Regions from separate parts of the Pseudomonas sp. MWU13-2517 genome, predicted to be linked through region 1. Evidence: predicted binding sites of a transcription regulator. Region 1 holds the regulator's gene; each other region holds the start of a gene.
What was found. Region 1 encodes sigma-54, which starts transcription at its own class of promoters, with help from an activator protein. Its sites were predicted from a motif close to ANTGGCATNNANNTTGCTNT; they were not measured.

Region 1 (7,441 bases):
CCAGCCCGGACTGATCACGCAGTTCTGGCTTCCAGTAGGGGTTAGGCAGGCAGCGGACATCGAACACCAGGTCGGCATCCACCGGCATGCCGCGCTTGAAGCCGAACGACTCCACCAGAAATGCGGTGCCGGGCTCGGGCTGGTTTAACAGGCGCAGCTTGATTGCGTCGCGCAGTTGGTACAGGTTGAGGCTGGTGGTGTTGATCTTGAGGTCGGCGAGGTCAATGATCGGCCCAAGCAGCTTGGTTTCGTCCTCGATGGCTTCGGCGAGGGAGCGATGCGGGCTGCTGAGCGGATGGCGCCGCCGGGTTTCGGAGAAGCGCTTGAGCAGCGTCTCTTCGTCGGCATCCAGATACAGCACGTCGCAATGAATATGCTTGGCGCGAACTTCCTCGAGCAACTCAGGGAACCGGGAGAGGTGGCTGGGCAGGTTGCGGGCATCAATCGATACGGCCACCAACGGTTGCGCGAGTTCAGTATGGATCAATGCACGTTCCGCCAATTCCGGCAGTAGACCGGCGGGCAAGTTGTCGATGCAATAAAAGCCGTTGTCCTCAAGAACATTGAGAGCAGTGCTTTTACCTGAGCCGGAACGGCCGCTGACGATGATCAAACGCATGATTACTGCCCGTTTTGTTCATCCAGGACAACCTGATAGAGCGCCTCGTTGCTGGCGGCACTGCGCAATTTGTCGCGTACTTCCTTGCGGTCGAGCATGCTGGCTATCTGCCGAAGCAATTCCAGGTGCGCATCGGTGGCGGCTTGTGGGACCAGCAAAACAAACAACAGGTCGACAGGGGCGCCGTCGATGGCGTCGAAATCGATGGGGGCTTCCAGGTGCAGCAGGGCGCTCACCGGGGACTCGCAGCCTTTGAGTCGGCAGTGAGGAATGGCGATGCCGTTGCCAAAACCGGTGGAACCGAGTTTTTCACGGGCAACCAGTGCCTCGAAGACATCCTGCATCTCCAGATCCGGCACTTCGCGGTGGATCAGGTTGGCAATTTGTTCGAGGGCTTTTTTCTTGCTGCCGCCCGGCACGTTCACGAGGGAACGGCCGGGGGTCAGGATGGTTTCAAGTCGGATCATGGGGAGGGAGTTAGCGACCTGTACCTTGCATCAGGTGCAGATTCTTTTCCTTATGCTTTTTAAGTTGGCGGTCAAGCTTGTCGGTCAGGGCATCGATAGATGCATACATGTCTTCATGCTCAGCGTTGGCGACTACTTCTCCGCCGGGAATCTGCAGGGTTGCCTCGATTTTCTGCTGAAGCTTGTCGACCTTCATGATGACTTGCACATTGGTGATCTTGTCAAAATGACCCTCGAGCCGCTTCAGCTTTTGCTCGACATAGTCGCGCAATGGAGGGGTGACTTCTACATGGTGTCCACTGATGTTGACTTGCATACAGCTTCTCCTTCGTTGCCAGTGCATAAAGCGGCAGGTAGGAATACCTGCCACTGGAACGCTATGGCCCGCCCGTCACATCAAACGCTTACGCTCGCTGGAAGGCGCGATCCCGAGGGACTCGCGGTACTTGGCGACGGTTCGACGGGCGACCTGAATGCCTTGTGCCTCCAGTAAACCAGCGATCTTACTGTCACTCAATGGCTTTTTCTGATTTTCCGCGGCAACCAGTTTTTTGATGATCGCGCGGATTGCCGTGGACGAGCATTCGCCGCCTTCGGAGGTGCTGACGTGGCTGGAGAAAAAGTATTTCAACTCATAAATACCCCGTGGGGTATGCATGAATTTTTGCGTGGTTACCCGGGAGATCGTCGATTCGTGCATGCCCACTGCTTCTGCGATGTCGTGCAGGACAAGCGGCTTCATCGCTTCGTCGCCATACTCCAGGAAGCCGCGCTGGTGCTCGACGATCTGGGTGGCCACCTTCATCAGGGTTTCGTTGCGGCTTTGCAGGCTCTTGATGAACCAGCGCGCTTCCTGCAGTTGGTTACGCATGAAGGTATTGTCGGCGCTGGTGTCGGCGCGGCGTACAAAACCCGCGTATTGCGGGTTGACTCGCAGGCGCGGCACCGACTCCTGGTTGAGTTCGACGAGCCAGCGCTCATTGTCCTTTCGAACGATTACATCGGGAACGACATACTCGGCTTCGCTGGACTCGATCTGTGAGCCTGGACGCGGGTTGAGGCTCTGTACCAGCTCGATCACCTGGCGCAGGTCATCTTCCTTGAGCTTCATGCGGCGCATCAGCTGGCTGTAGTCGCGGCTTCCCAGCAGGTCGATATAGTCGGTGACCAGGCGTTGGGCCTCGGTGAGCCAAGGGGTCTTGGCGGGCATTTGGCGCAGTTGCAGCAGCAGGCACTCGCTGAGCGTGCGGGCGCCTATGCCGGCGGGTTCGAACTGCTGGATGCGGTGCAGGACGGCTTCGATCTCGTCCAGCTCGATGTCCAGTTCCGGGTCGAATGCCTCGAGGATTTCCTCAAGGGTTTCGTCCAGGTAGCCCTGGTTGTTGATGCAATCGATCAGGGTGACGGCGATCAGGCGGTCGGTGTCGGACATCGGTGCCAGGTTCAATTGCCACAACAAATGACTTTGCAGGCTCTCGCCGACGGACGTACGGGTAGTGAAATCCCACTCGTCATCGTCGTTGCTGGGCAGGCTGCTGGCGCTGGTCTGGTAGACGTCTTCCCACGCGGTATCCACGGGAAGATCGTTGGGAATACGTTCGTTCCATTCGCCATCCTCCAGGTTGTCCACCGTAGGGGCGGTTTCCTGATAGGAAGGTTCCTGCACGTCGGCGTTGGGTTTTTGCTCGATGTTATCGGCCAGCGGGTCTGTATTATCGAAGTCGTCGCCTTCTTCCTGGCGTTCGAGCATCGGATTGGACTCCAGCGCCTCCTGGATTTCCTGTTGCAGGTCCAGGGTTGACAATTGGAGCAGGCGGATGGCCTGTTGCAGCTGCGGTGTCATCGTCAGCTGCTGGCCCATTCTCAGGACTAGCGATGGTTTCATGGCAGGGGCTTAACACCTTATTCGCCGGCGCATTGCGCCATCCACGACAGGGCGCGTGAGCGCCAAACATAAGCAAATTATATGCCTGATATCGGGGGCTTTGCCTAGAGCACGGTAACAATAAAAAGCCTGAGGTTTTTATTGACTACCGCGCGCATTGGCGAACAGCCGTGACACCGCGGTGTTTACAGGCGGAACTCGTGGCCCAGGTACACTTCCTTGACCAGTTCGTTGGCCAGGATGGTTGCCGAGTCACCTTCGGCGATCAACTGACCATCGTTGACGATATAGGCGGTTTCACAGATATCGAGCGTCTCGCGAACGTTGTGGTCGGTGATCAACACGCCGATGCCCTTGGCCTTCAGATGGTGGATGATCTGTTTGATGTCGCCAACCGAGATCGGGTCGACACCGGCAAACGGTTCGTCCAGCAGGATGAACTTCGGTGCGGTGGCCAAGGCGCGGGCGATCTCCACTCGGCGCCGCTCACCACCGGACAGGCTCATGCCGAGATTGTCGCGAATGTGGTTGATGTGGAATTCCTGCAGCAGGCTTTCCAGTTCCTTGCGGCGGCCATCGCGGTCGAGTTCCTTGCGGGTCTCCAGGATCGCCATGATGTTGTCGGCTACCGACAGTTTGCGGAAGATCGACGCTTCCTGGGGTAGATAGCCGATACCGGCCCGAGCACGACCGTGCATTGGCTGGTGACTGACATCCAGGTCATCGATCAATACGCGACCCTGATCCGCCTGGACCAGGCCGACGATCATATAGAAGCAAGTGGTCTTGCCGGCACCGTTGGGGCCGAGCAAGCCGACGATCTGGCCACTGTCGATCGAAAGGCTGACGTCGCGCACGACCTGACGGCTTTTATAGGCCTTGGCCAGATGCTGGGCTTTCAGGGTTGCCATTACTCGGCCTTCTTCTTCGGCTGGATAACCATATCGACACGCGGACGCGGTGCGCTGACCTTGTTGCCATTGGCGCGGCCGGCGTTGGCGATCTGTTTCACGGTGTCATAGGTGATTTTTTCACCTTCCGTGGAGTTGCCGTCGGTGCTGATCACTTTGGCCTGATCGATCAGGATGATGCGGTTTTGCTGGGCGTGGTACTGGATGGTCTTGCCGTAGCCCTTCATCGGTCCCGGATCGGCCGCGGCTTGTTTCTGCTCGAAGTAAGCCAGATTGCCCACCGAAGTCACCACGTCAATGTCGCCGGCCGGGGTACGCGTCAGCGTCACCGTGTTGCCGGTGATTTTCATCGAGCCTTGGGTGATGATCACATCGCCCGTGTAGGTAGCAATGCCTTTCTTGTCATCCAATTGGGCATCGTTGGCCTGAATATGGATCGGTTGCTGGCTATCGTTCGGCAGAGCCCAGGCGCTCACGCTTCCCAGTGCTGCGCCCAGACCGAGCAAAATAGGGAGGGTTTTAACGAGCCTCATACTGTCCTCTTACGTTCGATAGCAGGTGTATCCTGCTTTCTTTCAAATACGCTTTCATTCCCTTGCCAGTCGATACACCGCCAGCGCCGTCGATTCTAACGTCTTGCTCGGTCTGCGCATATTGCTGTTGTGGGAATACGGTCATACGACTACTGGTGATGATGGTGTCGCGTTTCTGCTCGTCGGTGCGCGCAACGCGTACCGAGTCGATCAACTCTACCTGGGTTCCGTCCGGGTTGACTTCGCCACGCAGGCTGGTGACATGCCAGGGGAACTCGGTGCCACGGTACAGGTTCATGTCCGGGTTGGTCAGCAAAGTGACCTCGGAGGCTTTCAAATGTTCGACCTTGTCGGCCGTCATCTCGTATTGCACCTTGCCATCGGGCAGGAACTGCACGCTGTAGGCTTTGGTTGCGTAATAGTCGATAACGCCTTCATCAACCTGTACCACAGGTTTGTCGAGGAAGCGCTCCGGGCTGATATTCCAGTAGCCCACCGCCAGGAAGATCGCGGCGATGACTCCGAATAACAGGAAGTTGCGAATCTTTTTACTCAGCATAAAACGCTCTATAGGTAGGCGGCGTGGGCCGCTTCAAGACTGCCCTGGGCGCGCAGGATCAATTCGCAGAACTCGCGGGCAGCACCCTCGCCGCCACGGGCGGTGGTAATGCCATGGGCGTGTTCACGCACAAAGGCTGCGGCGTTCGCGACGGCCATGCCCAGGCCCACCCGGCGAATGACCGGGAGGTCGGGCAGGTCATCGCCCAAGTAGGCGACCTGCTCATAGCTTAGGTTGAGTTGGCCAAGAAGCTCGTCCAGAACCACCAGTTTATCCTCACGGCCCTGATACAGGTGAGGAATCCCCAGGTTTTGTGCGCGGCGTTCCACAACGGGGGTCTTTCGACCGCTGATAATCGCTGTTTGCACGCCCGCCGCCATCAACATTTTGATGCCTTGGCCGTCAAGCGTGTTGAAGCTCTTGAATTCGCTGCCATCTTCAAGGAAGTACAGGCGGCCATCGGTCAGCACGCCGTCAACGTCAAAAATGGCCAGTTTGATGTTTTTGCCGCGTTGCAGCAGGTCGTCGGTCATTTACATCACTCCCGCACGCAGTAAGTCGTGCATGTTCAGCGCGCCAATCGGGCGATCGGCGCTATCGACTACCACCAGCGCGCCGATCTTGTGGTCTTCCATGATCTTCAGGGCTTCGGCCGCCAGCATTTCCGGGCGAGCCGTCTTGCCGTGGGGCGTCATCACCGCGTCGATGGTCGCGGTGTGGATATCAATGGTGCGGTCCAGGGTGCGGCGCAGGTCACCGTCGGTGAAGACCCCGGCCAGGCGCCCGTCGGTCTCAAGGATCACGGTCATGCCCAGGCCCTTGCGGGTCATCTCCATCAAGGCGTCCTTGAGCAACGTGCCGCGTTGAACGTGGGGCAGTTCGTCGCCGGCATGCATGACGTTTTCCACCTTCAGCAGCAAGCGACGACCCAGGGCGCCGCCCGGGTGGGAGAACGCGAAGTCTTCAGCGGTAAAGCCGCGAGCCTCCAGCAGCGCTACGGCCAGGGCATCGCCCATGACCAGGGCGGCGGTGGTGGAAGAGGTCGGCGCCAGGTTCAGTGGGCAGGCTTCATGGGCGACATGTACGTTCAGGTTGACTTCGGCAGCCTTGGCCAGCGTCGATTCCGGGTTGCCGGTGATGCTGATCATCTGGATGCCCAGGCGCTTGATCAGTGGCAGCAAGGTCACGATTTCGTTGGTGGTGCCGGAGTTGGACAGCGCCAGGATGATGTCATCCTTGGTGATCATGCCCATGTCGCCATGGCTGGCTTCGGCCGGGTGTACGAAAAAAGCCGTGGTGCCGGTGCTTGCCAGGGTGGCGGCAATCTTGTTGCCGACATGGCCGGATTTGCCCATGCCGACCACGACAACGCGGCCTTTACTGGCCAGGATCATCTCGCAGGCGCGCACGAAATCCGCGTCGATATGGGCCAGTAAACCTTCTACGGCTTCCAGTTCGAGGCGAATGGTACGTTGTGCGGATTGAATGAGGTCGCTGGATTGGCTCATGTCTGAAGTCGTATAGCCTGACGAAAAGTCGGCGATTATAGCGGTAATGATCAATTCCCTCACGCAAGTTCGTCAGGCTTTATTCGCGCAGGGCTTGAGATTCATGCTCAGCAACGTTTTTTCCCTGTCGTGAATCTGAACAAGCGCAGTTCCGGCCTTGGGGGCTCTGTACCAGCAGTGATATAGTTCGCCGCCAGTTCGGTCCGCCCAGCCCATGTGGATAATTATTGCGCAGGCGTTGCTAACGAAAGTCGCAAGCATGGTGTCTGAGTGAAAGGCTGCATCCCAAGGAGATTAGATGAGTGCCGATAACGCCTACGCGGTCGAGCTGAAGGGCCTTACCTTCAAGCGCGGGACGCGCAGCATCTTCAATAACGTCGATATTCGCATTCCCCGTGGCAAGGTCACGGGAATCATGGGGCCTTCCGGTTGTGGCAAAACCACCCTGTTGCGCCTGATGGGCATGCAGTTGCGCCCCAGTGCCGGTGAAGTGTGGGTCAACGGCCAGAACCTGCCGACGCTGTCGCGCAGCGATCTGTTCGATGCGCGCAAGCACATGGGCGTACTGTTCCAGAGCGGCGCGCTGTTTACCGACCTCGATGTTTTCGAAAACGTGGCGTTTCCGCTGCGGGTGCATACCCAGCTGTCCGATGAAATGATTCGTGACATCGTGTTGTTGAAGCTGCAGGCCGTGGGGCTTCGTGGTGCCATCGACCTGATGCCCGACGAATTGTCCGGCGGCATGAAGCGCCGGGTTGCGCTTGCGCGGGCGATCGCCCTCGACCCACAGATCCTCATGTATGACGAGCCTTTCGTCGGTCAGGACCCAATCGCCATGGGCGTGCTGGTGCGTCTGATCCGTCTGCTCAACGATGCGCTGGGGATCACCAGCATCGTGGTGTCCCACGATCTGGCCGAAACCGCGAGTATCGCCGACTACCTCTATGTGGTGGGTGATG
Region 2 (7,441 bases), on a different contig from region 1:
ATTTTCAGCTGACGCACCGCTATCGGGAGCAAGCCCCTTCCCGCCTTCGACCGCATCTGTTTTCCGATCATTGCTGATGGACGGAGATGACCGGGGTCTGGGCCACGTAGACTTTGGCATGCATCTGCTCATGCCCGCCGCCCCGGCGCATGCCGCGTACCGGGCAGGCATCCAGGTAATCCAGGCCCACGGCCAGTTTCAAATGCCGCTCCGGTCGCGCCAGTTGGTTGGTCACGTCAAAGCTGTACCAGGCGTCATCCAGCCAGGCTTCAGCCCAAGCGTGGCTGGCCAGGTGCGTACTGTCTTCGGTGTACAGGTACCCCGACACATAACGCGCCGGGATCCCCAGGCTACGTGCACAGGCCAGGAACGCGTGAGTGTGGTCCTGGCATACGCCCGCCTGCCCGGCAAAAGCCTCGGCGGCGCTGGTGTCGATGGCGGTTACGCCAGGCGTGTAGACCATCGTCTGGTTGAGCGCGTGCATCAGGTCGATCAATGCGCTGCGGTCACGACGTTGCCGGCAGTGCTGCTCGGCAAAGCTGCGCAACGCCTCGTCAGGCTCGGTCAGGCGCGTGCTGCGCAGGAATGGGAAGGCCGACTGGCTCTCGTGTTCAGCCTCGCGTAACTCATCGATGTCCACCTGGCCACGGGCGCCGATGATGATAGCGTCGTGGGGTTCGTCCAGGGTCAATACATGCAGGATATTGCCGAACGGGTCGATCTGCGCCCGCACCGGCCGTGGCAGGTCGAGCTTCCAGCTGATGACGTGCTGGCGCTCGCTGTCGTGGGGCGTAAGCCGCAGGTACTGGATGCTGGCGCGCACCTGGTCTTCATAGTGGTAGGTGGTTTCGTGGCTGAGAGAGAGTCTCATGCGGCCTCCAGGTAGGAACTGTAGATGGCGTCGCCCAGCTGGCGGACCAGAGGGATAAAGTCGGTCAGCCAGGCGTGCAGGCCTTCCTCAAGGATTTCGTCGATGGCGGTAAAGCGCAGGCGTGCGTCCATTTCGGCGGCCAGGCGCTGGGCCGGGCGGCCGTTGAGGCCGGGCAGGCTGGCAAGGATCTGGTCGATCTCCTCGCTGCAGGCGCGCAGCGAGCGTGGGACATCAGCGCGCAACAGCAGCAGCTCAGCCACTTGCCGGGCACCAGGCGCGTCGCGATAGATCTCGGTGTAGGCCTCGAACGACGATAACGCGCGCAACAAGGCGCTCCACTGATAGTAGGCGTGGGCTGTGCCGTCGGTGACGGCGGCGGCCTGGTCGCCGGCCATTTCATAACGTGCGTCCAGCAGGCGCAAGGTGTTGTCGGCGCGCTCGATGAAGGTGCCCAGGCGGATAAAACGAAAGGCGTCGTTACGCATGATGGTGCCATAGGTCGCGCCCCGGAACAGGTGCGAGCGCTCCTTGACCCACTCGCAAAACCGGCTCATGCCGTAATGGCTCAAGCCTTGTTGGGCAATGTCACGGATGTCCAGCCAAGTGGCGTTAATGTTTTCCCACATATCGGCGGTAATTCGCCCACGCACCGCATGGGCGCTGGCCCGCGCTGAGCCGAGACAGCTGTAGATGCTGGCCGGGTTGGCTGCATCCAGCGCAAAGAAGTGCAGCAGGCGTTCGGCATGCAATTCACCGTGGCGCTCACGGTAATCATCCAGGGTGCCGGTGATCAGCAACGGCATGGCCAGTTCATGCAGACCGTCACCGTGCCCGTCTTGCGGCATCAGGGACAGCGAATAACTGACATCAAGCATGCGCGCGAGGTTTTCCGCGCGCTCCAGGTAGCGCGACATCCAGTACAAATCCGAGGCAGTTCTACTCAACATGGCATCAGTCCTCGACCACCCAAGTGTCTTTGGTGCCGCCGCCCTGGGACGAGTTGACCACCAGCGAGCCTTCACGCAGCGCCACGCGGGTCAGGCCGCCGGGCACCACGCGGGTTTCCTTGCCGGACAACACAAAGGGACGCAGGTCGATATGACGCGGTGCAATGCCGTTTTCGACGAAGGTCGGGCACGTGGATAAACACAATGTCGGCTGGGCGATATAAGCGTGGGGTTTGGCTTTGATGCGGGCGCGAAAGGCTTCGATTTCCGCCGCCGTGGACGCCGGGCCCACCAGCATGCCGTAGCCGCCGGAGCCTTGGGTTTCCTTCACCACCAAGTCCGGCAGGTTGGCCAGTACGTGGGACAGTTCGTCAGGCTTACGACATTGGAACGTCGGAACATTCTTCAGGATAGGTTCTTCATCCAGATAGAAACGGATCATCTCGGTGACGAAGGGGTACACCGACTTGTCATCCGCCACCCCGGTGCCGATGGCATTGGCCAGCACCACGTTGCCCGAACGGTAGGCGGCGAGCAGGCCGGGCACGCCGAGCATGGAGGCCGGATTGAAGGCCAGCGGGTCGAGGAACGCGTCATCGAGTCGACGATAGATCACATCCACGGCCTTGGGGCCATCGGTGGTGCGCATGAACACGCGGTCATCGCGCACGAACAGGTCGGCTCCTTCCACCAGTTCCACGCCCATTTCCCGGGCCAGGAACGCATGTTCGAAGAATGCACTGTTGAAGCGCCCCGGCGTCAGCACTACCACGCTTGGGTTATCCAGGGGGCTTGAGCTTTTGAGGGTATCGAGCAACAGGTTGGGGTAATGATCGATCGGTGCAATGCGCTGGGCGGCGAACAGTTCGGGGAACAGGCGCATCATCATCTTGCGATCTTCGAGCATGTAGCTGACACCGCTCGGTGTACGCAGATTATCTTCCAGCACGTAGTAGGTCCCGTCGCCATCCCGTACGAGGTCGACGCCGGAGATGTGGGAATACAGGTCGCGGTGTAGATTCAGACCTTGCATAGCCAGCTGGTACTGCTCGTTGGCCAGCACCTGTTCAGCGGGAATGATCCCGGCCTTGATGATGCGTTGGTCGTGATACAGGTCGGCGAGGAACATGTTCAGCGCCTTGACCCGCTGGACGCAGCCGCGTTCGACAATGCGCCACTCGCTCGCCGGTATGCTGCGCGGGATCGTATCGAAGGGGATCAGGCGCTCGGTGCCCTGCTCGTCCCCATACAGGGTGAACGTGATCCCGGCCCGGTGGAACAGCAAATCGGCTTCACGCCGGCGTTGGGCGAGCAGCTCGGCAGGGGTTTCGGCCAACCAGCGGGCGAATTCGCGGTAATGGGGGCGGACCTGGCCGGCCCCATCGTACATCTCGTCGTAATAAGTGCGGATCATGCCGTACTCCTTGTCACCCGGACGCAAGAACCATCGCAAGGCCCGTGCCATCGGCATAAACACTTATAAATCAGTCTTTTGGATAACCAGCGAAATCCAGCCGCACCGTCCTGGTGCGAAGAATGCCCGCCGTCTTGCTTCACGCTTCATCCCAATGCGGGCTTTGACTATCAACAGCATAGACAGAGTTGATTTCATTGCCCGGCAGCCTCCAGGGATAATCACTCCATCTGCTGAACTGCCTTCAGCGCTCCGCTCTTCCCTTTAGGCCACCCTCATTGGGTGGCTTTTTTTTGAGGCCGAAAAAGTGCAGCGCAAGTTCAGAACATTTTCAGACGACACAAACAAAATCGGCCGACCCGAAGGTCAGCCGATACGTTGAGGCCCTACACAAACTACATGGGCAAGCCGCGCACCTCCTGCTTCACGCCCCAACCCTCGATGATCCCGCCCAGCGGCTCGACCACCGCTTCAAAGTCTTGCTCGAAGTCTCCTATACCGTCGTAGGTCGCGGACATGATTTTGCTCAGTTCCAAGTACCACGCGCCATCGTCGCGCGCGCTGACCTGGGCATTCAGCGATTCCCCACGAAATCGACCCGCAGCCCTGCGCGCCCGCTCTTCATCGGGGAAAATGGCGTAGAACTCAATGGGGTGAAAACGCGAGAAGTCGAAGCCGCCTTCTTTCATGCGGCGCAGAACATGGGTGCTGATATCTTCTTGATAGGCTGTGCTCATGAAACGTCCTCCTCAAACCGATGGATAGACTTTCCGTGCTTCCCGAAGCCTGCGCCGTACTGGCGCAGGAGCTACGGCAATAACAACACCGCTGGAAAACAAGCATGTAGCTGACAAGACCAGACCTTAGCGATTCATTCGCTGATCTCGTTTGCAGAGTAGCGCGAAGCTATCACCTCCACCAGAGGTGGTTTGGATGACTTACAGGGATTGTTCAGGCAGCAGGTGAGATGTCGAGAATCTGGATACTGTTCTGGTCCTTGAGGATCTTGACCGTAGGCTCAGGCTGGCGTCCCTCAAGGTCATTGAGGTCGAGTTCGGCGGCCACGGGCACCAGCTTGCTGCGGATCATGTGCGCCGCATCTTCGAGGCTGGGCTTTTGCGCGCAATCGAATTGCTCCACGGACTTCACGCCGTGGTCATCAACAAAGGTAATCTGCCACTTTTGCATCGGTGCCTCCTCGATAAAACCCAAGTGTGGGCTCACATCTATCTTGACCTTGGGGGCTCGGCAAATGTTCCACCCAAGGTCGGAGGCACCTGATCAACCACGTTTATTTTTCAGCGTGTTCTTTCAAGGCTTTCAAGGTGTTGAACGGGGCGTCCACCACGAACTTGTTGGCCAGCCACGACGGCACGCTGCCGCCTGGCTCGGTGTGCACCTGGTAAGTCACTTCGGTCTGGTTGTCGCCTTTGGGCACGAGCTTCCAGAAACCCTCAACCTGGGCCACACGAACATAGCCTTTGACTTCCGGCTGGTAGGTCGGCACTTCCAGCAACTTGCGGGTCACGGTGCCGTCGGCAGCCTTGGAGGTGGTGATTTCGAGGATGGAGTCGCGGTCGGTCACCGGGAACGGTGCCTTGAACTGGGTGTAGGTCCAGCTCTTGTCGCCTTCCTGCTTGAGCAGCTTTTGCGATTTGCATTCGTGAATCCAGGAACAGGCACCGGCCACGTCTTCCTGCAAGGCCTGGATCTTGGCAACCGGGGCCTTGATCACTGTGACGCCGCGATAAGCCTTGTACTTGGAGCCGGCGATTTCGCTCAAGGACACCTTGATACCGTCCTCGTCCTTGGCAACCTGCCAATCTTCCGCCTGGGCAGTGGCAGCGAACAACACTGTAAAACCGCACAATACCGCCATTCGTTTCAGCGAACCCATTGTTGTATTCCTTATTGTTGAAGTTCCGATAGTAAAGCCCATCAAGCCGCCGTCATCTGCTCCCACCAGCCAATCAGCCGGATCGCGTCGGCCTGGTCGTTGCCGCAGACCTCGATATCCGCCTTGAAGTCGCTGCACACCGCCGGTCGCTCCGGACGGCCAAACAGCTGGCACAGCTGTTCGACCGACAAGTGCACGCAGCGTTCTCCCGCGGGTTTGCCGTTGGGCATTCCCGGCAGCGGTGAACTGATGGAGGGGGCGATGCAGCAAGCGCCACAGCCTTCACGGCATTTCATGACCAGCAGTCCTCGACGACGGCTCAATAGAGATGGCCGGACTAGAGTACGCTCTAAAACAGCCGTTTTAAAATGGTCTAACAGGGGTTTTTCGCACAAAACAAAAATGACTGACCAGTCTGCGACAGATGGTCAAAGGCGAGCGTCACGTTGCAGGGAAAAGTTTACTGCTTGAATTCGAAATCCAGCGCGGCGCCTTCCACTTCACGCCGTTCTTCGTTACGCAGTTGTAGCTTCATCTCATTACTGAGCAAGCGGCCGTTGATCTGGAATGCGCTGTTATCAGATGGCTTTTCGCCAAACATCGGCGGCAACAACGGCACGCTCTTGGGCTTGGGCATGGTGCCGATTGGCTGCAAGTGCCTCACCATGTCCGTGGGCAAAGACAGGTCCAACTGCGCCGGCGGCAGCTTGGTCTGTGCCACTTCATGGGCCGACTTGGATTTGCTGGCAACCGGTGCACGTTTCTTCGCCGGCGCGGCTTTCTTTTTGGCGGGGGCCGTTTTTTTCGCTGGAGTCTTCTGCTGAGCCTGGGCGGCGGGCTTGGTCTCACTCACGGGCGCCGCGGCCAGCACAGTGCCGACGTTACACAGGGTTAACAGGCCAACCATCCAGACAGCGCGAAAAATAGAGGTCATATCGCCAACAGCATTAACGGCAGAAAGCCATATGCTCGCTTGTTGTGCGCGGCATGACAAGCGCGGTGATCAGCCATGCGGGCGAACTGTCCCCTTTCTACACCTCAAAAGCCTGCCGCCGTTTCCTGGCACAACTGGTTGGCGAGCATGCCAAGGGTCATCAATGCCCGCTCTGCCTCGCGGTTCCACGGCGTCCCACAGTTCAGGCGAATACAGTGGTTGAACTGTTCCGTATTACTGAAGATCACCCCAGGCGCAATACTGATGCCTTGTTGCAAGGCGCGCACGTGCAGTTCCTGAGTATTGACCCGCCCCGGCAAACTGACCCACAGGATAAAGCCGCCGGTTGGCCGGGTCATTTGCGTGCCTTCAGGAAAATACTGCTGCACGGCCAGTTGGAACGCGCTGAGATTCTTCCGGTACTCCTGGCGGATGTAGCGCAAGTGTCGGTCGTAACCACCGTTCTCCAGGTAAGCCGCAACGCCCATCTGGGTGACGCTGCAGGCAGAGTGGGTGCTGAACATCTGCAAGCGCTGGATTTCCTGCTGGTACTTGCCGGCGATCATCCAGCCGATTCGCACACCGGGCGACAATGTCTTGGAAAAGCTTGAGCAGTAGATCACTCGATCCAGGCGGTCATAGGCTTTGAGGGCCTTGGTGCGACCGACTTCGAACATCAGTTCGCCATAGATATCGTCTTCAACGATCTGGATATCGAAATCCGACGCCAGGCGCAGCAACTGTTTCTGTCGCTCTTCCGGCATGGTCGCACCCAACGGGTTGCTCAGGCGCGTGGTCAACACCAGCGCCTTGATCGACCACTGGTTCGCCGCCAGTTGCAGGGCTTCCAGGCTCATGCCGGTGGCGGGATCGCTGGGGATCTCGATGACCTTCAGCCCCAGCAGATCGGCCAGTTGCAGCAGCCCATAATAGGTGGGTGATTCGGCGGCGATCAGGTCGCCGGGACGGGTGAGCACTCGCAGTGACATCTGCAACGCATCCACGCAACCGTGGGTGATCACCACTTCGGACGGGTCCACCACCACGCCGGCGTCGCGCATGCGAATCGCCACCTGGCGGCGCAGCGGTTCGAAACCGGGGCTGAACATGTAGCTGAACGCCCGTGGGCTCTGGAAGCGCGTGACTTTGGCCAACTGTTGATGCAGTGCGCGTACCGGGAGGTAGTCGACACTCGGCACCGCAGCGCCCAATGGGAAGACGCCTTCGCGGCGCGACTCGACCAGTACCTGCTGGATGATGCTGCTGCGGGTGACCAACCCAGGGCGCTCGACCCGCGCGATGTCCGGCGTGGGTGCCGTCAGCGCAGGTGTCTGGTGCACGTAATAGCCCGACTGCGGCCGCGCCCGAATCAGCCCCT
Region 3 (7,441 bases), on a different contig from region 1:
CCCAGGAGCAGAGCAGCACGGCCAACGTGCTCAGCAGCAACCTGCAGAGCATTGCGTTGGCCAACAGCGAGCAGCGCGAAGTGGTGTCGAACCTGGCAATTACCGCGAAGGAACTGGAAACCCTGGCAGCGGATTTGCGCCATGAAGTGGACCGGTTCCGTTGATTGTCCTGCCCTGGGCATCTGGCCCAGGGTGTCGCCTGGCATGTTCTAGGCGCATCAGCCCAGCGCAGTAGGGCTTAATAAGCGGTCCTAAAGGTTCATGCGCCACGCACATGAGCAGAGTGGTTGCGCTTTGCTGGCTTCACGCCGTTTATCGTTGATCGGCCGGGCTGGACGCTGCAGGCCGGTATTGCAGCGCTTCGGCAATGTGGTCGCGGCCTATTTTGCCTGAGCCTTCCAGGTCTGCCAGCGTTCGCGCAACTTTCAGCAGCCGGTGGGCTGCTCGAAGGGACAGGGTAAGCCGCTCGCAGGCACTCTCCAGCCAGGCCTCATCCGGTTTGGACAGTGCGCAATGCTGGCGTAACCTCGGCAGATCGAGAAATGCATTGGCGCAGCCCTGACGCTGCTGCTGGAGTTCCCGCGCGTCGGCTACCCGTGCTGAAGCCTTCTGCGTGGTATCGCCGGGCTGTGGCGTCGGATTAAGTGCTGTCGTTTCCCGTGCGACGGTCAGGTGCAGGTCGATGCGATCCAGCAACGGCCCTGAGAGTTTATTGCGATAGCGTTGGACCTGCTCCGATGTGCAACGGCAGCGCCCACTGGGTTCGCCCATATAGCCGCAGGGGCAAGGGTTCATGGCTGCGACCAGTTGGAAGCGGGCCGGGAAACTCACCCGGTCACGGGCGCGGGCAATCACGATATGCCCCGATTCCAGGGGTTCGCGCAGCACCTCCAGCACCTTGCGATCAAACTCCGGTAACTCATCCAGAAACAACACGCCATGATGGGCCAGGGTAATTTCGCCCGGTTGCGGTTTTGAGCCGCCGCCTACCAGCGCCGGCCCGGAAGCCGAGTGATGCGGCTGGCGAAAGGGCCGGTGCGGCCAATGGCTCAGCGGCGTCAGGCTGACCACCGACTGAATCGCTGCGACTTCCAAGGCTTCCTGTTCGTTCAACGGTGGCAATAACCCGGGCAGTCGGCTGGCGAGCAGGGTCTTGCCGGTGCCGGGCGGCCCGCTGAACAGCAGGTTATGCGCGCCCGCAGCGGCAATCAGCAGCGCGCGTTTGGCCGCAAGCTGTCCCTGTACCTCGCTCAAGTCCGGATAGGGTTTGTTCAAGCACAGCAAGCCATCCGACTTGTAGGGCTCAATCGGCACATGCCCGTTCAAATGCGCCACCACCTGCAGCAGGTGGTCCACCGCAATCACCTTCAGTCCCGAGGCCAGGCAGGCTTCTTCGGCATTCGCCCGGGGCACTATTACAGTGCGCCCGGCCTTGCGCGCTGCCAATGCCGCCGGCAGCACACCTTTGACGGCCCGCACCTCGCCGGACAGCGCCAGTTCCCCGAGGCATTCCACGTCGTCGAGCATCAATGCCGGTACTTGCATGCTGGCCGCCAGAATCCCCAAGGCAATCGCTAGATCAAAACGCCCGCCGTCCTTGGGCAGGTCGGCGGGCGCTAGGTTGAGGGTGATGCGGCGGGAGGGGTATTGCAGTGCGCAGTTGAGAATGGCGCTACGCACGCGGTCCTTGCTTTCCTTGACGGCGGTTTCCGGCAGACCCACCAGCGTCAGGGACGGCAGGCCGTTGGCCATATGCACTTCGACGGTCACGGCGGGGGCTTCGACGCCAATCTGGGCGCGGCTATGGACGATGGCGAGGGACATGCTCGTTCCTTGAGATAGGGCCACTTCTTGCGGTTTTTCAAGGGTAGACGAGGTGGGTAAGAGCGAAGCGGAGGAGGTTTTACAGAACGTATCCGGGAAGTTTCAGCGAACGATTGCAGGAGCGAACCCGGCTCGCGAAGAGCTCAAGGACGGCGCGTTTGTATTGGTTGCCCGCGTGATCCTGGACGATTTGCGCGAGCAAGGTTTGGCGTTTGTGGCGAGCGAGCTTGCTCGCGCTGGTACGCGAAGCGGCCCCAAAACCAGGCAACGCGCTCCATCTGAAGAAACATGTAGGCTGTATCGGGGCTGCTTCGCAGCCCAGCGCGAGCATGCTCGCTCGCCACAGGTTGATAGCCCCTCGCTCCTGCAGGTGCGCGCGTTACTCTTGGTTCGGCGTCAACCGCGCTTCCAGTTCTGCGACCTTCGCCTCCAAGCTTTCCAGCCGCGCCCGCGTGCGCGCAAGCACCACCATCTGGCTGTCGAACTCTTCCCGGCTGACCAGGTCGAGCTTGCTGAAGCCGCTTTGCAACAGCGCCTTGAATTGGCTTTCGATTTCATTGTGGGGCAGCGGGGTGTCGCCGCTGAGCAGGCGAGAGGCGTGGCCGCTGAGTGCGTCGAGGAGGTCTTTGGGCGCGAGCATGGGAAATATTCCGGAAAACTGTTGGGCGCCAGTGTATCACGCAGCGTCTATAGTCTTTTTCACGTCGCGAGGCGCACGCTTTTCGCGCAAGGGGGCTGGCGGCGGCGCACTGTTTTTGTGCGCATTGCTGTCGGCAAAAAGCCCCGAAGGTGGGCATAAGTGAGCAAAGGATTGATTTCGTTGTTTTTTACGGAGCTGGCAAGGTTTCTGCTTAGACGATCATGACCCATGCACTGATGCAGTCGCTGTGACGAATGCAGTGCGCCGACGGATCAGGGGTACAGGTTTCGTCACCAGTGGTTCGCTGGCGTCGCCACGGTAATTGCCGAGGCGACGATGCGTTACAAAGCCAGGCACTGCGCTTAGACTTGAGACGGGTTTGTTTTCCTGGGGCAAGTCCACCAATTCGGGAGAGAGTTTTCATGAAGCTAGTCACTGCCATCATCAAGCCGTTCAAGTTGGACGATGTACGCGAGTCACTGTCCGAGATCGGCGTGCAGGGCATTACCGTTACTGAGGTCAAAGGCTTCGGTCGGCAGAAGGGTCATACCGAGCTGTATCGCGGCGCGGAATATGTGGTTGATTTCCTGCCCAAGGTGAAGATTGATGTCGCCATTGACGACAAGGATCTTGACCGGGTTATCGAGGCGATAACCAAGGCGGCCAACACCGGCAAGATCGGTGACGGCAAGATCTTCGTGGTCAATCTGGAACAGGCTATTCGCATCCGTACCGGCGAAACCGATACCGACGCAATCTAAGCCGCCAAACCCCCAACGCCCCAGGAGAAAACAATATGACTCTGCGTAAATTCGCAGGGCTAGGAGCCCTGTTGTCCCTCGTAATGCCAGCCCTGGCATTGGCGGCGGACCCAGTACCTGCCCCAGTCCTCAATTCCGGCGACACGGCGTGGATGCTCACATCCACCGCGCTGGTGCTGTTCATGACCATTCCGGGCCTGGCGCTGTTTTACGGCGGCATGGTTCGCTCCAAAAACATTCTTTCCGTGATGATGCAGTGCTTCGCCATCACCGGGCTTGTCACCATCCTGTGGTTTGTCTACGGCTACAGCATGGCGTTCGATACCACCGGTATGGAAGCGGGCGTCGTCAACTTCAACTCCTTCGTGGGTGGCCTGTCCAAGTTGTTCCTGTCGGGCGTGACCCCTGCGAGCATCACTGGCCCAGCGGCGCTGTTCCCTGAGGCGGTGTTCGTTACCTTCCAGATGACTTTCGCCATCATTACCCCTGCGCTGATCGTCGGTGCTTTCGCCGAGCGTATGAAGTTCTCCGCGATGCTGATCTTCATGGGCGTCTGGTTCACCCTGGTCTACGCACCGATTGCCCACATGGTGTGGGGCGGTCCGGGTTCGTTGCTGGGCGATTGGGGCGTGCTGGACTTTGCCGGTGGCACCGTGGTGCACATCAACGCGGGTGTGGCCGGCCTGGTGGCGTGCCTGGTGCTCGGCAAACGTAAAGGCTTCCCGACCACCCCAATGGCACCGCACAACCTGGGTTACACCCTCGTAGGTGCGGCCATGCTGTGGGTGGGTTGGTTCGGCTTCAACGCCGGCTCCGCTGCGGCGGCCAACGGCACTGCCGGTATGGCGATGCTGGTGACCCAGATCGCTACCGCTGCTGCGGCGCTGGGCTGGATGTTCGCCGAGTGGGTCACCCACGGTAAGCCAAGCGCACTGGGCATCGCCTCGGGCGTGGTGGCTGGCCTGGTGGCAATCACCCCAGCCGCCGGTACCGTTGGCCCGATGGGCGCCCTGGTAATCGGCCTGGCTGCCGGCGTGGTGTGTTTCTTCTGCGCCACCACCCTGAAACGCAAGCTGGGTTACGACGACTCCCTGGATGCCTTCGGCGTGCACGGTATCGGCGGTATCCTGGGGGCGATCCTGACCGGTGTGTTCGCGGCACCTTCCCTGGGCGGCTTCAACGCAGCCACCACTGATATCGCGGCGCAAGTCTGGATTCAGTGCAAAGGCGTCGGCTTTACCGTGATCTACACGGCTATCGTGACCTTCATCATCCTCAAGGTGCTGGATGCGGTTATGGGCCTGCGGGTTTCCGAGGAAGAAGAGGCGGTCGGCCTCGACCTGGCGCAGCACAACGAGCGCGGCTACAACTTGTAAGTACACGAAAAAAAAATGCCCGGCTTGCCGGGCATTTTTTTGTCTGGCGTTTGTCAGTCCCAAGATGCTGTAACGGTTTTTGTGCGGACTTTGTGATGAGACGCACACGGCGCTTTTTACTGTGCGAATGTCTTACAGGCATGTAGGCGTATTCGGCACTTTGTTTTTTTCCAGAGCACGCTAGAATGCGCGCCGATGGGCGGAGAACTGTATGTGGCAACAGACCCTGATTACTTTGCGGGCCAAGCCCCGGGGCTTTCACCTGGTAACCGACGAGTTGCTGGCCGGCTTGCCTGAGTTGAAGGCATGCCGTGTGGGCCTGTTGCATCTGTGGCTGCAGCACACCTCGGCCTCGTTGACTGTCAACGAGAACGCCGATCCGGCGGTTCGCCGTGACTTCGAACGTTATTTCAACTTGCTGGTGCCGCAGGGCCAGGCAGGGTTTGAACACAACGACGAAGGTCCGGATGATCTGCCGGCGCACTTCAAGGCCAGTCTCCTGGGCTGCCAGCTGAGTTTGCCGGTCAAGGCCGGCCGCTTGGCAATGGGGACCTGGCAAGGTGTTTATCTGGGCGAGCACCGTGATCATGGCGGTGCTCGTAAAGTCCTCGCCACCTTGCACGGTGATGAGGCATAAGCCACTGGTTATCCAGTGGACGTTGATTTTTTTCCGGCAACCTTCGACAGAGGGTGAAGCTGGGCTATAACTAATCTGCTTTTCGCAAGTCATGAGGTAGAACATGAGCGACGATGATCTGGAAAACGACGACCTCGAAGTCGGTGATGACGACGAGACCGAAGAAGGTCTTGAAGCAGCGGCGGAAGACGTTGCTGACGACGACAGTGGCGATGACGTACCTGTTCCTGCGGCCAAAGGCAAAGCCAAGGCAGCTGTTTCGGTAGACGAGCTGCCGAGTGTCGAAGCCAAGAACAAAGAGCGCGATGCGCTGGCCCGTGCGATGGAAGAGTTCCTCGCTAAAGGCGGCAAAGTGCAGGAAGTCGAGGCCAATGTGGTGGCAGATCCACCCAAGAAGCCGGATAACAAGTACGGCAGCCGACCTATCTGAGGTCAGCCACCTGCTTGTAAGAAAAGCCCGCCGTCGCTGCGGGCTTTTTCATATCGGTTAGTTCCAGCTTGCCAGCAATTGCGGCAGCTTGGTCAGGTTGCGAATCTCCGCATCCGGACGCTTGTCCGCCTCCCATGCCTTGCCCGCAGGGTTGAACCACACCGCTCGAAGTCCCGCCTGCTGCGCTCCGGCAATGTCATCCCCCGGGTGATCGCCAATATGCACCGCCTGGGTTGCATCCACGCCACCCCGCTGCAACGCCTCTTGAAACAGCCGCGCATCCGGCTTGGCAATGCCGATATCTTCAGCACGCAGGGCAAAGTGGAAGTAGTCTGCCAGCCCCACACGTTGCACATCGGCGTTGCCATTAGTGATCACTCCCAGCAGGAAGTGCTGGCGCAAGGCTTGAAGCATGGGCTCGGCTTCGGGAAAAGGCGTGAGCTGATGACGCGCATGGATGAACGCTTCGAAGCATATGTCCGCCATCTGCTCGGCTTCAGGCTGCGGATAACCGGCTTCTTCAAATGCACGCAGCAACACCCGGTGGCGCAGGATGCTGATGCGGTGCTTCAACTCGGGATGCCGCTCCAGCACTTGCCGGCGCAGGTCGGCGAAATGTTCCAGCGGCAGGTCGCCGACCTTGGCCGCATGGGTCGCCAGCCATTCACGCATCGACGCTTCGGCGCTGATAATGACGGGCACGTTGTCCCACAGGGTGTCGTCCAGGTCGAAAGTAATCAGCTTGATACTCATGAGTCGCCGCCCTTGATGCGTTTGGCCCGTGGATGGGCGCTGTCGTACACCGTTGCCAGGTGTTGGAAGTCGAGGTGGGTGTAGATCTGCGTGGTCTTGATATCGGCATGGCCGAGCAGCTCCTGCACCGCCCGCAGATCCTGGGACGATTCGAGCAGATGGCTGGCAAAGGAGTGTCGCAGCATGTGTGGGTGCAGGTTCTGCCCCAACTCTCGTTCACCGGCCGCCTTGACTCGCATCTGGATCGCCCGAGGTCCGAGGCGTCGGCCCTGCTGGCTGATAAACACGGCATCGTCAGCCGGGTTGGCCAGGGCGCGCAGAGGCAGCCACAGTTGCAAGGCTTCCCGGGCTTTCCTGCCCACCGGCAGTACGCGGGTCTTGCTGCCCTTGCCGAGCACTTGCACTAGGCCGTCGGCCAGGTCCAGTTGGTCAAGGTTCAGGCCGGTCAGTTCCGACAGGCGCAGGCCCGAGGAGTAGAACAATTCAAGGATCGCCTGATCGCGATGGGCGAGGAAGTCGTCTTCAACGGCGCCATCGAGCAATTGCAGGGCGCGATCGGTGTCCAGGGTCTTGGGCAGGCGCCGTTCGCCCTTCGGCGGAGAGAGGCCGTTGGCCGGGTCGTGGTCGCACAGGCCCTCGCGATTCAGATAGTGATACAGCCCACGCACTGCTGATAGCAGGCGCGACAGGCTCCGCGAAGATTGGCCGGCCTGGTGCAGGCGGGCGATCAAGCTGCGCAGGCTCTGGATGTCCAAGGCCTTCCAGCTGGTGATCTGCTGTTTTTCGCAATGTGCCAGGACTTTGTTCAAGTCCCGTCGGTAGGCTTCCAGGGTATGGGGCGACACTTGGCGCTCGTTGCGCAGGTGAGCGCAATAAGCGTCCAGTTGCCGCTCCATGGCTAGCGTACCGCGCGCAAGGTGCTGGTGAAGCGTGGTAATACGCGGCCAAGCACTTCGGCGATGTAGGTGAGGAACAACGTGCCCACCGAACTCTTGTAGTGGGCAGGATCCCGGCTGGCGA
Region 4 (7,441 bases), on a different contig from region 1:
CGATGCGATCCTGGCTGGTCAGGTCGTAACTTTTGATGCTGCCAGGCTCGGCAGCCATGTCGGTCTGTACCAGACCATCATCGACGCCATGCAGCAGCGCATCGATTTCATCCTGGGACAGCAGGTCTTGCACGGCCATGTCGTGATCCTACTGCAATACGAAGTTAGTGAAGAGCGCCTGCTCAACCACGACTTTGCCGAGTTCTTTCTGGGCCACTTCCTGCACGCTGGCAGTGACCTTCTGACGCAGCATTTCCTGACCGACCGGGGTGGCCAGGGTGTCGAAATTCTGTCCGGAGAACAGCATCACCAGGTTGTTGCGGATCACCGGCATATGCACCTTGAGGGCATCCAGATCCGCCTGGTTACGCGCCAGCAAGGTGATGCTCACCTGAAGATAGCGTTGACGACCGTTCTGATTGAAGTTGGCGACAAAGGCTGGAAGCATCGGCTCGAAGATTGCCGGTTGCTTGACGTTACTGGTGGTCTCGGCGGCGGGAGCCGGTTTGCTGGCACTGCTGTGCATGATGTACCACGTGCCGCCCACGGAGGCGCCAATGGCCAGGAGCAGGCCCAGCACAATCACCAGGATCAGCTTGAGCTTGCCTTTACCTTTGCCAGCGGGGGGAGTTGCTGCGTCGTCGCTCTTCGCCATGCCAATAATCCGTCACTATTCGGGAATTCATAGATCTACGGAAAGGCAAGAGCAAGTGTTATGCCAGAGTTGTCTGGCACGCAGGCAAGGCCAATCAAACAGGGGAGCGAGCCACTCCCACATGGGGTCGGTGCAAAGCACGAATCAGGCGTAGTAATCGACCGCACTGGAGCCGATTACCGTAGAGGTTATCGGCGCCACCGCTTCAGCCACGTCGACGTGCCCACTGCCCTCGCCACTGTCCCCGCGTCCGCCACTACCACTCACGCGTGCCTGGGCCTGGGCCTGAGCTTGTTGCTGCTGCTCCTGGCCTCGGGACTGGTCGGAGACGTTGACGTCCACTTGTCCCATGCCCTGCTGGGCAAACATCTCCCGCAGGCGTCCGGACTGGCTTTCCAGGGCTTCACGCACCACCGCATGGCCACTCATGAAGTGGACCTGAGCCTGTTGGTCCGGCGTCATATTGACCTTGATATCCAGGCGCCCCAGCTCTGCCGGCTGCAACTGGATCTCGGCCGACTTGAGGTTGGCGCTGGACAGGTACATCACGCGGTTGACCACGTCTTCGGTCCAGCCGCTCTGGTGCATGGCCAACGGCGCGTTGGCAACCGACGGTAAGGCGTTCGCGGTTTTCGGCGTGGCGGCCTGGGTCAGCGCAGCCAGGCGGTTGGCGAAATCATCGACGCGGGTATCGCTGCTGGCGTCTTTCAAATCCTTGAGGCCACTTTCGATCAGCCCGCTGAAGGCTTTGTCGCCGCCGTCGGGGCTGTGCTTGGCAGTCTGCTGATCGACCATGTTGGCCAAGCCAGCCGCAAAATTCTGCGCGGCGGTCGGCTGATCCAGGTTCGACGCAGGCGCAGTTTTCTGCGGTGTCTGGCTGCTGGCCGATACGTGTCCGCCCTGCTCCATCGCCAAACGCACGGCCGGCATCGAATCCAGAGGGTCGGCCGACGGATCGAAAGGTGGTTGGTTGGCGTCATCGGTCGCCGCGACCGGTGCGGCAACAACCGGCTTGGCCTTGTCATCCTTCGCCTTGTCATCCTTGGTCGCGGCAGCAGGTACCGGTGTCTCCACGGGAACCGGCACAGCCACCGGTGTGACGGCTGCAATCACTGCAGGGTCGACCACGGGTGCGACGGGAGGTTGCTGAGCCAGGGCCGGGTCAGTGGGCTTGGTATCGTCACTGCTGGCGCTGTCGTCGGACTTGGCCGGCGGGTTGGCAGGCAAGGGATTGCCGCTATCGGCAACCGCTGGCTTGCTGGCGGCAGGCTTGTCGTTGTTGTCGGCCGACTTGGCGCTGGTATCGGCAGGCTTGTCACGGGTGGATTTAGTCGGGGTGTCGTCGGTCTTCACCGCCGGCTTCGAGCCTTGGCTGGCAAACACTTGAGCAAAGCCAGGGCCCTTGTCCTGCTGGGCCGCAGCCGCCGCCGGAAGTGTAGCGGCGGGCGCTTGGGGCTTGGCTGCGGGAGCAGCCTGAAGGAGCGAATTGGGGGCGACTGGCATAGGTAAAGGTCTCCACTGCACAGGGGTCGAGAGTGCTGTGCTGGGAGGTGGAGCAAGAGTTGGGCCAAGTTTGTGCAGGAGCGAACTTGCTCGCGAAAAACGTCAACGATAACGCGGTGTCCTGGAGGAGCGCGGCGCCTGTAAGTTTTTCACGAGCAAGCTCGCGCCTACAGACGTCAACGTATTCTACTTCAACAACTAAACCCCGAACCTCTGCCTCTCCGACTCATACAAAGGCCGAACCAGGGCGAACTCACTGTCAATCTGATCCACCAGCGCCCCCAGGTCCGCGGCAGCCCCGACTGACTCTACTTCCAGCCGCTGACACAACTGCGCCAACCGCACAGCCCCAAGGTTGCCGCTGCTGCCCTTGAAACTATGGGCAATCCGTCCCAGCGCCTTGGCATCATCCCGCGCCTTGCGCAGCGCTTCGACGCGCTTTTGCGAGTCGTCAAGAAAGGTTTCGAGCAACTTGGGGTACTCATCTTCCATGACGTCCTGCAAACCCGACAGCACCTCGGGGTCCAGATGAATCTCAGCCACTTGCTCGCTCCTTGATCAAGAATCAGCGGATTATGCCAGAGCCTTCCAGCAAAACTCCACGCAGACACTGCGCCCGCCGTCCGTCCAGCGTACATCGCTGCTCAACTGGCGCACCAGGCTCAAGCCTCGTCCAGACAGACGGTCGATATCCGGCGGCCGCGCCAGTACCTGATCCACATCGAAACCTGGACCACTGTCTTCGACGCGCAAGATCAACTTGCCGCCCAGGGTGGTCGGCACCACCTGCATATGCACCCGCACATAGCCGCTGTCCAGTTGCGCCAGCCGCTCATTGCGCTGACGGTAGTAGTCGGCAAAGCCCTGGGCATTGCGCTTGAGTTGCGAGTCCAGGCCCAGCACGCCGTGCTCCAATGCATTGGAATACAGTTCGGCCATCACGCTGTAGAGCGCCCCGCTCTGCTCGCGCAGCCCCTGGATCTCCAGCAACAACTGCAGCAGATAGGGCAACGGGTTGTAGCACCTGAGCGTCTGGGCGCGAAATTCGAAGCTCACCGACCAATCCAGAGGGCACGCCTGGCTGCCGTCGGTGTACGCAGGCTCGGACACACGCAGCGGCTGGCCGGGCTGCAAGGTGATTTCCACCATGCTGACGTCATCCCGCGCTTCACCACGAAAGGCCGCCAGAGCCTGCTCAATCTCTTCGAACAGGCGGTCGGGCTCGCAGTTGGCGGCGAACACCTGCTGCAGGCGTTCGGCGCCGAACAACTGGTCGTTGGCGTCAGCGGTCTCCAGCACACCGTCGGAGAGCAGAAATACCCGATCGCCAAGGGCCATCGGCAAAACGTCGATGCTGTCATCAAACGCCTCCATCGACAGCACACCCAACGGCAGATGCCGTGACTTCAACGGCGTGCGCTTGCCCGTAGCGACCTCATGCACATAACCCTCCGGCATACCGCCATTCCATACCTCTACCACGCGTCGCTGGGGGCTCAGGCACAACAGGGTGGCGCAGCAGAACATGTCCACCGGCAGGATGCGCTTGAGCCTGGCATTCATCTCACGCAGGGTCTGCGCCAAGTCATAACCCTTGGCGGTCATACCGTAAAACACGTCCGCCAGGGGCATGGCACCAATGGCGGCGGGCAGGCCATGGCCGGTGAAATCGCCGAGCAGCACGTGCATGTCTCCAGACGGCGTATACGCCGCCAGCAACAGGTCGCCATTGAATAGCGCATAGGGTGATTGCAGGTAGCGAATGTTCGGTGCGGCATTGATGCAGCCCGAATGGGCGACCTTGTCGAACACCGCCTTGGCCGCACGCTGCTCTTGCAGCAGGTATTCATGATGCCGGGCGATCTGATCGCGCTGCTGAAGGACCGTGGCCTGCAGACGCCGCAAACGGTCCATGGCATTGATCTTGGCGGCCAGGATCAGTGGGTTGTAGGGTTTGGGCAGAAAATCATCCCCACCGGCATCCAGGCACTCGGCCAGGTCGGCGCTTTCGCTGAGGGACGTAAGAAAGATCACGGGGACCAGCGCCTCCCCCGCCAATTGCTTGATCCACCGCGCGGCCAGGAAACCGTCCATCACCGGCATCATCGCGTCCATCAACACCAGTTGAGGTCGCTCACGCGCAAACACCTCAACGGCTTCCTCGCCGTTGGCTGCGGTGAGCACGTGATGCCCCTGGCGCCGCAAGATAGTCGCCAGCAGCAGCCGGTCGGTATCGCTGTCCTCGGCGATCAGGACAGTCAGCGGCTCGGACATCGGGGCCAGTACTCTCAATTGATGTCGAACAGCTTATCGAAGTTAGAGATGGCGAGGATCTTGCGCACGTCGGGACTGCAGTTGATCAGCGTGACCTGCGAGTCGTCACCGCCTGCGTGGTCACGCAACAACAGCAGCATGCCCAAGGCCGAGCTGTCCAGGTAGGTGGCTTCTCTCAGATCGACGGTGTAGGCGTCAGGGACCTTGTAGAAACGCTCGTAAGCCTCACGGAAATGCTGGTGGCTGCCGAAATCGAATCGGCCCTTGATTGCGATCGTCAACTGCTTCCCATCCAGGGATACTTCTGATGTCACCGACATACGACTGCTTCCTTGTCATTGGCCATGTGTAACAAGGTTTAGCAGGCGAACCCGATCTCGGCAAATGTGGGAACAGCCCCACACCTAATACTGCGACTGACGGGGCAGACGTTGTGACAGCTCATCCAGCAGCTTTTGCTCGCGCTTGTCCTCAATCGCCCGCGCTTCGTCGATATAGCGCTGTACCAGTTTGCGCAGCCCCTCGACCCGGGCAAACGCCTGCTGCCAGCTTTCGCGGGCCTTATCGAGGTTGTTCTGGTGCCAGGCCAGGCTTTGGCGCTGCTGGGCGACCGCCGTCTCCAACTGGTTGAGAAAGCCCTGATAACCCATCAACCACTGGCCGGAAACGCCCTGGCTGCCGCGCTCGATCCACTGTTGCTGGTACTCGCCGCGAAAACGCTCCAGGTCGCCCAGCTTGCTTTCCGCCAGGCGGACCTGGCCTTGAAAATAGCCCAGCCGCTGGGCAGCGGTCTTTTCGGCCTTTTCGGCCATGTCCACCACCGGGGCCAGGCGCGAGGAGCGGGTGCTGGCCATGGCTTAGCCGCCTGGCGCCGGGGCGAAGATCGAGGCAAGGTGCGCTTCGCTTTCGCCCATGCTGATTTTGTCGTTGAGCCCCTGACGCAGGTACGTCACCAGTTGCGGCTGCAGGGCGATCGCCAGGTCGGTCTCACGATCGCCACCGGCTACGTAGGCACCGACGCTGATCAGGTCGCGACTCTGCTGATAGCGTGACCACAACTGCTTGAAGTGCTGCGCTCGCGCCATGTGCTCGGGCGTGACCACCGCCGGCATCACCCGGCTGATCGACGCTTCGATGTCGATGGCAGGGTAGTGCCCCTCCTCCGCCAGGCGCCGTGACAAGACGATGTGGCCGTCGAGTACACCCCGCGCCGAGTCGGCAATCGGGTCCTGCTGGTCATCGCCTTCGGACAACACGGTATAGAACGCAGTGATCGAGCCGCCCCCGGCCTCGGCGTTACCGGCACGCTCCACCAGCTTGGGCAGCTTGGCGAACACCGATGGCGGATAACCTTTGGTGGCAGGTGGTTCGCCGATGGCCAGGGCGATTTCCCGCTGGGCCTGGGCGAAACGCGTGAGCGAATCCATCAGCAACAGGACATTCTTGCCCTTGTCGCGAAAATACTCGGCGATACGTGTGCAATACATGGCGGCGCGCAAACGCATCAAGGGCGCGTCATCCGCTGGAGACGCCACCACCACAGAGCGCTTGAGACCTTCCTCGCCCAGGCTGTGCTCGATGAATTCCTTCACCTCGCGGCCCCGTTCGCCGATCAACCCGACCACGATAATGTCGGCCTCGGTAAAGCGCGTCATCATGCCCAGCAGTACCGACTTACCCACACCGGTACCGGCGAACAGGCCCAGGCGCTGGCCGCGGCCGACCGTCAATAAACCGTTGATGCTGCGAATGCCTACGTCCAGCGGCGTGCTGATGGGGTTACGCTTGAGCGGGTTGATGGTGGGGCCGTCCATCGGTACCCAATCTTCGGCCTTCATGCCGCCCTTGCCGTCCAGGGCGCGGCCGGCGCCGTCCAGCACACGACCGAGCATGCTCATGCCCATGGGCAAGCGGCCGGTGTCGGCGAGCGGCACAACCCGGGCGCCGGGGGCGATCCCCGCCAGGCTGCCGACGGGCATCAGGAAAATCTTGTTACCCGAAAAGCCCATAACCTCAGCTTCGACTTGCACCGGGTGATAGCTGTCGTCGTTGATCACCATGCAGCGGCTGCCCATGGCGGCGCGCAGGCCTTCGGCTTCGAGGGTCAGGCCAACCATGCGCAGCAGGCGCCCTTCGAGGATCGGCTGGCCGGGCAACTCAGTGGCCTGGGCGTAGCTGCCCAGGCGCTTGGCGAAGCTGGTGCGATCAAGGCGCATCGGGGGCGTCCAGGTCAACGCTCAGGTCAGGTTCGGCCGGATTCAGAGCCTGCTCATGAAGTTGGTCGAAGAGCTTGGCCATGATCTGGGTGATACGGGTTTCCACCGTCGCATCGATACGGCTGTGTTCGGTTTCGACCCGGCAACCGCCAGGCTGCAACGCCGCGTCTTCGACGATGCGCCAGGTTTCTTCATGGCGCTCGCGCAGGGCTTTGACCTGCTCGAAATCCTGCGGGTTGATGTACAGCCGTACATTACCGACGCCCAAGGGCAGCAGCTTGAGGGCTTCGCGCATGACACTTTCGATATGGCTGGAGTCGAGCACCAGTTCGCGCTGGATCACTTGGCGGGCGATGTGCTCCACCAGGCCGACCATGGCTTTTTCAAGCTGGGAATCCTGTTCGGCGATGGGGTCGAACAGGCTGCCCATCAAGCGCTCCAGGCTGGCGAGCTTGACGCTCAGCGCCGCCTCGGCTTCCTGGCGCACTTTGAGGGTGGTACTGCGGAAACCGTCCTTTTCCCCCGCGGCGAAGCCTTCGTTGTAGGCCTCCTGGCGGATGGCTTCCAACTCTTCGAGCGTCAGTGGCTGGACGTCCTCCAGCGGCACTTCTTCCATTTCCGCAGGGGGTTCTTCGACCGGCGCGGGTTCAGGCTCCGGTACATGCGGATCGAAACTGGGCAATGACCAGATATCGAACCCACCGACATCCCGCGCGCGAATCAGATCGCTGGGCGTCTCATCTTTGTTCGACATGGGACGCGCCTTAGATCATTTCTTCGCCGCCCTTCCCGC

Region 2: a site for sigma-54 is predicted at 3,265-3,284, ahead of M5B97_RS09920 (circularly permuted type 2 ATP-grasp protein). Genes of this name have one in related genera too.
Region 3: a site for sigma-54 is predicted at 2,659-2,678, ahead of glnK (P-II family nitrogen regulator). Genes of this name have one in related genera too.
Region 4: a site for sigma-54 is predicted at 2,208-2,227, ahead of M5B97_RS08675 (flagellar hook-length control protein FliK). Genes of this name have one in related genera too.

The regions. Positions count from the first base shown of each region.
Region 1 covers NZ_JALMFA010000010.1:133,913-141,353, forward strand. The annotation lists gene rapZ (RNase adapter RapZ) at 1-619, opposite strand, end outside; gene ptsN (PTS IIA-like nitrogen regulatory protein PtsN) at 622-1,086, opposite strand; gene raiA (ribosome-associated translation inhibitor RaiA) at 1,097-1,402, opposite strand; gene M5B97_RS16240 (RNA polymerase factor sigma-54) at 1,478-2,971, opposite strand; gene lptB (LPS export ABC transporter ATP-binding protein) at 3,157-3,882, opposite strand; gene lptA (lipopolysaccharide transport periplasmic protein LptA) at 3,882-4,415, opposite strand; gene lptC (LPS export ABC transporter periplasmic protein LptC) at 4,402-4,974, opposite strand; gene M5B97_RS16260 (HAD family hydrolase) at 4,983-5,507, opposite strand; gene M5B97_RS16265 (KpsF/GutQ family sugar-phosphate isomerase) at 5,508-6,482, opposite strand; gene M5B97_RS16270 (ATP-binding cassette domain-containing protein) at 6,781-7,441, shown strand, end outside.
Region 2 covers NZ_JALMFA010000005.1:300,097-307,537, forward strand. The annotation lists gene M5B97_RS09910 (transglutaminase family protein) at 68-871, opposite strand; gene M5B97_RS09915 (alpha-E domain-containing protein) at 868-1,818, opposite strand; gene M5B97_RS09920 (circularly permuted type 2 ATP-grasp protein) at 1,823-3,232, opposite strand; gene M5B97_RS09925 (ribonuclease E inhibitor RraB) at 3,628-3,969, opposite strand; gene M5B97_RS09930 (hypothetical protein) at 4,184-4,420, opposite strand; gene M5B97_RS09935 (START domain-containing protein) at 4,524-5,129, opposite strand; gene M5B97_RS09940 (YkgJ family cysteine cluster protein) at 5,171-5,425, opposite strand; gene M5B97_RS09945 (translation initiation factor 2) at 5,590-6,063, opposite strand; gene M5B97_RS09950 (PLP-dependent aminotransferase family protein) at 6,168-7,441, opposite strand, start outside.
Region 3 covers NZ_JALMFA010000003.1:284,874-292,314, reverse strand. The annotation lists gene M5B97_RS06420 (methyl-accepting chemotaxis protein) at 1-164, shown strand, start outside; gene M5B97_RS06415 (YifB family Mg chelatase-like AAA ATPase) at 313-1,824, opposite strand; gene M5B97_RS06410 (accessory factor UbiK family protein) at 2,204-2,464, opposite strand; gene glnK (P-II family nitrogen regulator) at 2,887-3,225, shown strand; gene M5B97_RS06400 (ammonium transporter) at 3,261-4,601, shown strand; gene M5B97_RS06395 (secondary thiamine-phosphate synthase enzyme YjbQ) at 4,813-5,238, shown strand; gene sutA (transcriptional regulator SutA) at 5,342-5,668, shown strand; gene M5B97_RS06385 (HAD-IA family hydrolase) at 5,726-6,421, opposite strand; gene xerC (tyrosine recombinase XerC) at 6,418-7,317, opposite strand; gene M5B97_RS06375 (DUF484 family protein) at 7,320-7,441, opposite strand, start outside.
Region 4 covers NZ_JALMFA010000005.1:20,366-27,806, forward strand. The annotation lists gene fliM (flagellar motor switch protein FliM) at 1-139, opposite strand, end outside; gene fliL (flagellar basal body-associated protein FliL) at 149-655, opposite strand; gene M5B97_RS08675 (flagellar hook-length control protein FliK) at 800-2,158, opposite strand; gene M5B97_RS08680 (Hpt domain-containing protein) at 2,357-2,701, opposite strand; gene M5B97_RS08685 (fused response regulator/phosphatase) at 2,732-4,450, opposite strand; gene M5B97_RS08690 (STAS domain-containing protein) at 4,447-4,752, opposite strand; gene fliJ (flagellar export protein FliJ) at 4,837-5,286, opposite strand; gene fliI (flagellar protein export ATPase FliI) at 5,290-6,648, opposite strand; gene fliH (flagellar assembly protein FliH) at 6,638-7,402, opposite strand; gene fliG (flagellar motor switch protein FliG) at 7,413-7,441, opposite strand, start outside.